Regions from separate parts of the Pseudoalteromonas espejiana DSM 9414 genome, predicted to be linked through region 2. Evidence: predicted binding sites of a transcription regulator. Region 2 holds the regulator's gene; the other holds the start of a gene.
What was found. The regulator sigma-54, encoded in region 2, starts transcription at its own class of promoters, with help from an activator protein. The targets are predictions, from matches to a motif close to GTTGGCACGNNNNTNGNNT.

Region 1: a site for sigma-54 is predicted at 1,675-1,693, ahead of PESP_RS15090 (BON domain-containing protein). Genes of this name have one in related genera too.

Annotation. Positions count from the first base shown of each region.
Region 1 is NZ_CP011028.1:3,321,058-3,324,230, reverse strand. Features, by position in the region: gene PESP_RS15100 (VOC family protein) at 269-685, shown strand; gene PESP_RS15095 (LiaF domain-containing protein) at 754-1,410, opposite strand; gene PESP_RS15090 (BON domain-containing protein) at 1,729-2,295, shown strand; gene PESP_RS15085 (YqaE/Pmp3 family membrane protein) at 2,361-2,519, shown strand; tRNA gene PESP_RS15080 (tRNA-Ile) at 2,788-2,864, shown strand; gene PESP_RS15075 (DUF4437 domain-containing protein) at 3,117-3,173, opposite strand, start outside.
Region 2 is NZ_CP011028.1:3,214,360-3,217,532, forward strand. Features, by position in the region: gene lptB (LPS export ABC transporter ATP-binding protein) at 1-594, shown strand, start outside; gene PESP_RS14590 (RNA polymerase factor sigma-54) at 664-2,163, shown strand; gene hpf (ribosome hibernation promoting factor) at 2,191-2,478, shown strand; gene PESP_RS14600 (PTS sugar transporter subunit IIA) at 2,483-2,935, shown strand; gene rapZ (RNase adapter RapZ) at 2,955-3,173, shown strand, end outside.

The sequences.
Region 1 (3,173 bases), 110 kb from region 2:
TTCGGATATTAAATCTATCTTTAGCAGCTATTTTCAGCGCTAACTGCGTTGAATTTAATTGCGTGAGGCCAGCTATTGACGCGTAAATCCGCCTTGTTCTCATTGAAAACCTTTGGCTAGAGAAAATAAATTTAAATGCCACAATAATTCATTATGTTAGTAAGTCTCTTAACCAGAGCTTGGGTTAAATAAAAAATAAAAAGTGCTTTACCTAAAGTTAGCTTGAGGTTTTATCTTGTGTTTAAGCAATCAACTAAGGTAAATAATAATGAGATTAGAGCACGTACATTTAGTCGTAAACGATATAGACGCCATGCTAACGTTTTATAAAGCAGCCTTTCCGTATTGGTCAATTAGGAGCGAAGGGCACAATACTTGGTATGGTAAACCAAAACGCTGGGTACACTTTGGTGATGATAATCACTACATTGCTATAAGCAACAACGGCGAGCATAAAAACAGAAATTTGACAGGGCATCAAGTAGGGCTGGCTCACTTTGCCTATGTTACAAACAATATAGACGCGCTTATAACGCGCTTAAAACAAGCGGGATTTAACCTAGATAAGCAAGGCGCAGAAAACCCCTTTAGAAAAAACGTGTATTACTTAGACCCGGCCGGGTTTGAGGTTGAATTTGTGCAGTACTTAAGTGACATACCTAGTGAGCGCAATAACGACTTATAAAATGTGTATTAAACAAGAGTATAGAAAAGCGCTTATTAGGGCTTTTCTATACCTTACATTTAAGTGCACTATTTATTGCTCACGCCAAGCTGCGCTTTTAAATCATTGGCAAAGCTTATAAACTTTTCTTTAATGGTGCGTTTAACTTTAACCTCAACAGAGCCTAATACAGTTCTACCTTCAATCTGAATAGTTGGGCCTTGGCGCTTATTTAGCGAGACAGTTTTATTTTCAAAGCTGCCCAATATACAAAACATTTTAGAAACCACATTAACGTGCTCTGGTACGTATATTTCTTCGCTACCAAAATAACAACTAACGTGAATAGTGACATGTTGGTGGGTAAATATGGCATCGGTAAAATCAAGTACAATTGACCCCATATAGTTTTGAATATAAATATCTTTAGGCACAACCCATTGGCCACTACGTTCGCTTGAGCCCAAAATGCTTTTTAAAGTCAGGCTTTCATTATCGCCTTGTTGTGCACTGTAGTTAGGTGAGAACTGAGTTTGTTTTTGAGCAGTATACTGTGTATCTGCGTTTAGAGTTAAATCTTCAACTAAGCCAAGCAGAGTGGTGTTGTCGGTTGCTTCCATTGCGCTGTCTAGGCGCCTTTCGAATGCTTCAGCAGATATTACTCCATGGCTGTAATTATAAATAAGTTGATCTATCACTTGTTCACGAACTTGCTCTATTGGGCGGTCTTCAATTTTTACAGACATGGGAGTAATCCTTTTTATATTTGCGTTATCGTTTTATTAGCAAGCCATATACCAATATTAAAACCATTTAATATCAAGTGCTTATGTTTTATATGAATTCCGTTGCTTTACTATATTAACGATAGATTAACCAAAACTGCAATATAATCGTTATTTTCACCACTTGAGAAACTTTTACCGAATAGCCTGTAAATGTTTACTCGCCCACTTAATACCAACTTGGCATATTTTCCCTTAAGTTGCTGAAATTTAAGGGATAACAAAGTTGGCCTAATGCTCGCATATATAAAAGTGTCTTTAATCAAAAGGAGAAAGATTATGAAAACATTCAACAAATCTATGATTGCGGCTTTAGTTCTTGGTACTACAGCTATGGGTGCTCAAGCGGGCACGTGGGAAAATGAAAGTAAAGATGCTTGGATTGATGGTAAGGCAGAAACAGTGCTTCTTATGAACACTAATCTAAACAACTTTGACATTAACACTGATGTAAAAAATGGCAAGGTAGTACTTACAGGTAAAGTAAACAGCGATCTTGATAAAGAGCTAGCTGAAGAACTTGTAATTAGCCTAGATGGCGTATCTGATGTAGAAAACAACCTAACAGTTGTTAAAAACATGGATATGGACGATAAAGATCGTGCCACTATGGATGATGACGATAACGACTTAACTGACGCTAAAATCACCACAGTAATTACTACACGTTTCTTATTTGACTCAGAAGTTGACGGTACAGACATCGATGTAGATACCGACAACGGTATAGTTAAGCTTAAAGGTTCTGTAGAAACAGAAGCCGAAAAGCAGTTAGCAGTGAAAATTGCTAAAAATGCTGAAGATGTTCGTGACGTAGTTGATGAATTAACTATTGTTGCTGAATAATACACTATACTAAAAAGCCCAGCCTAGCTGGGCTTTTTGTTTTGTCATTCTAAAGGAGCTACCCCATGGATATCATTCGTATAATTTTGTCGATTTTACTGCCACCATTAGGCGTGTTTTTGCAAGTAGGTTTAGGCATGCATTTTTGGCTAAATATTTTATTAACCCTGTTAGGTTACTTCCCAGGGTTAATACACGCAATCTACATTATCGCTAAAAAATAATGTGTAGCCGCTATAAATGTGAGCCGGCCACTTTTTTATAATTCAGATTGTAAAAAAGCGGCTTACATCCCTCCTTGTTCGTTTTTCTGTATTTTCTCGTCTATTAGCTTATAAAAAGATTACTATTTAAGCAGTCAGCTTACTGATTGTTAAAATAAAGGTTTTTGCTAGTGACAAGCCTTAAAAAACTTTTTATACTGCAACCCGCTTTAGTCGCTCAGTGGCTAAACGCTTCAAAAATTAACTACCTTGTAGTTATATAAAAGTTGGCCCCTTAGCTCAGTTGGTTAGAGCACACGACTCATAATCGTTAGGTCCCCAGTTCGAGTCTGGGAGGGGCCACCACTTTTCCAAGTTACCCTTCTTTATAAATACATTTTTAAACTTAATAATTAAATTTATAAATCCCACGCTTGATCTGCTTTACAGAATAGCTAGTTTTTGTTTTTTTAGATAATTTAGATAATTTAGATAATTTAGATATTAGGTGTTGAAAAGATTGGAGGTGTTTACGCTTTAGGCTCAAAGCAGCAAATAAAGGGATAGCCAACCGGTATAAAAAGCCTCCAGCAATGGCTTGCTAGAGGCGTTAAGTATTTAATTAACTTGGTACTTACTATTAGTACGAATGTAGATAGTTGCCGGCTTATCGCT
Region 2 (3,173 bases):
ACGTTTTACATGATTGTAGGCCTAGTTCCTAGCGATAAAGGTAAAATTTCAATAGATGATAACGACATTACGTTATTACCTATGCACAGCCGTGCTCGCTTAGGTATTGGCTATTTACCACAAGAGTCATCAATTTTTAGAAAGTTAACAGTTTATCAAAACTTAATGGCGATTTTAGAAACGCGAAAAGAGCTTAATAAAGCCGCTAGAGAAGAAACGCTTAACAACCTACTTGATGAGTTTAGTATTCAGCACATTCGCGACAGCCAAGGTATGGCGCTTTCTGGTGGCGAACGTCGCCGCGTTGAAATTGCCCGCGCATTAGCCGCAAATCCTAAATTTATTTTATTGGATGAGCCTTTTGCTGGTGTTGATCCAATTTCAGTGTTAGATATAAAGAAAATAATTGAACATCTTAAAAATCGTGGGATTGGGGTACTAATTACCGATCACAACGTAAGAGAAACCCTTGATGTTTGTGAAAAAGCCTACATTGTTTCTCATGGGGAGCTAATTGCATCTGGCACTCCAGAACACGTATTAAACGACAAAACTGTGCGCGATGTTTACTTAGGCGAGCAATTTAGGCTGTAACAATCAAGCCACTCCTTTGAGCATCTGCTAATATTAATTATAACAACATAAAAGGATTGTTAGAGATACATGAGGCAATCATTACAGCTGCGCATGGGCCAGCAACTTACAATGACTCCACAATTGCAGCAAGCGATACGTTTGCTGCAGCTCAGTACATTGGATCTCCAGCAAGAAATACAAGAAGCACTTGATAGCAACCCGCTATTAGAAGTTGAAGAGCAAGATTACACGGAAGATTCGGCTGGAAAAAACGAGCAAAAAGCAGACACCGATGATGTAACCGTAAGCGCATCAACTGACGATTCAGCCAGCGAATACGAACAAGACAGCGGTGAAGCTTTAAATAAAGACACCGTTAGCGATGATATGGCAATGGATGTTACGTGGGATGAATACATGAGCGCCGCGCCTGCAGCTTCATCAGGCCCAATGCCAGAAGATGAGTCTATTTACCAAGGTGCTTCTACCGAAACGCTTCATGAGTATTTAATGTGGCAGCTTCAACTTACACCCTTTAGCCCTACCGACGAAGCAATTGCTATTGCCATTGTAGAAGCTGTAGATGACTCAGGTATTTTAACGTTAAGCTGCGAAGAAATTTTAGAAAGCTTTAACCAAGAGCACGATGATGACGTTGAAGTTGAACTTGATGAAATTGAAGCTGTTTTAAAGCGAATTCAATTATTTGACCCTGTAGGTATTGCAGCACGAAGCCTACAAGAGTGCTTATGTATACAGTTGAATCAATTTGATAAAGATACACCTTTAATAGAACAAACAAAAATGATCTTAACCGATCATATTGATCTATTAGCAGCTCGCGACTATCGTACATTAATGAAGAAAACAAAGCTCAAAGAAGATGAGCTTAAAGAGGTAATGACATTAATACACACTCTCAACCCAAAACCTGCTGATACCATAGTGAGGGAAGAGTCTGAGTATGTTATACCTGATGTATCGGTTAAAAAAATTAAAGGCCGCTGGGTGGTTGAGTTAAACCCAGATAGCATGCCAAAAATACGTGTAAATAGTCAGTATGCGGCTATGTCGCGTACCGTAAAATCTTCGGGTGATAGCCAATTTATTCGCTCTCACCTGCAAGAAGCTAAATGGTTTATTAAAAGCCTAGAGAGCAGAAACGATACGCTATTAAAAGTAACTAACTGTATTGTAAAACAGCAGCAGGCATTTTTTGAACATGGCCCTGAAGCCATGAAGCCTATGGTATTAAACGATGTTGCTGAAATGGTAGAAATGCACGAGTCGACAATTTCGCGTGTAACTACGCAAAAATATATGCATACACCACGTGGTATTTTTGAGCTTAAATACTTTTTCTCAAGCCATGTAAGCACCGAAAACGGTGGTGAGTGCTCATCTACAGCAATACGCGCCTTGATTAAAAAGCTAATTGCCGCGGAAAACTCAGCTAAACCATTGAGTGATAGCAAAATTGCGGATATATTGGCAGAGCAAGGAATTAAAGTAGCTAGACGCACAATAGCAAAATACCGTGAATCGCTAGCTATTCCACCGTCAAATCAGAGAAAGAGTTTGATATAAGACGTAAAAAACAAAGAGGAAATGCTTATGCAACTAAACCTAACTGGTCGTCACGTAGAAGTAACTGAATCACTTAAAGACTATGTAAATAATAAATTTGCAAAGCTGGAAAGGCACTCAGATCATATTAGCAATGTGCATGTCATTCTCGATGTAGAAAAACTCAACCAAAAAGCTGAAGCGACAATTCATGTAAGTGGCGCAGACTTATTTGCCTCTACAGAGCACCAAGATATGTATGCCGCAATAGACTCGTTGATTGATAAACTCGATCGCCAAGTTATTAAACATAAAGAGAAGCTCGCTAGACACTAATATTATGAAATTAAGTACATTAGTATGCCAGGACTGCAGCAAAGCTGCGGTCCTTTTTAGTAGTAAAAAAAGAATTTTAGAATTCATTAGCGAACTCGCTCATGAAAAATTACCTTATTTACCACAGCAAGATATTCTCAACGCATTAGCAAGCAGAGAAAAACTAGGTAGCACAGGTATTGGCCGAGGAATCGCGATTCCTCATGGCAGAATGGGTGGCGTAGAAGAGCCGCTTGCATTAGTACTTGTTAGCGATACACCTGTTAACTTTGATGCGATAGATAACTGCCCGGTTGATATTTTTGTGGCACTCATCGTACCAGATGGTGATAACCAGCAGCACCTAAAGACTCTAGCAACTATAGCTGATAAACTGAGCAACAAAGAATTTTGTAAACAGCTACGCAGTGCAAAAACCGATGCTGAGCTGTATAACGTTATTGTTGAACAATCGTAGTAAATACTAAGGGCGATAAATGGAGTTGATTATCATAAGCGGCCGTTCTGGTTCAGGAAAGTCGGTTGCTTTGCGCGTAGTTGAAGATTTGGGTTATTATTGCGTAGATAATATTCCGGTAAACTTACTGCCCTCTTTGGTACGCAGCGTATCAGATAACTACGACAAAATAGCGGTCAGTATTGATGTGCGTAATATCCCAAAACAACAAGACGAATTCAACGATATTCTTGAATAC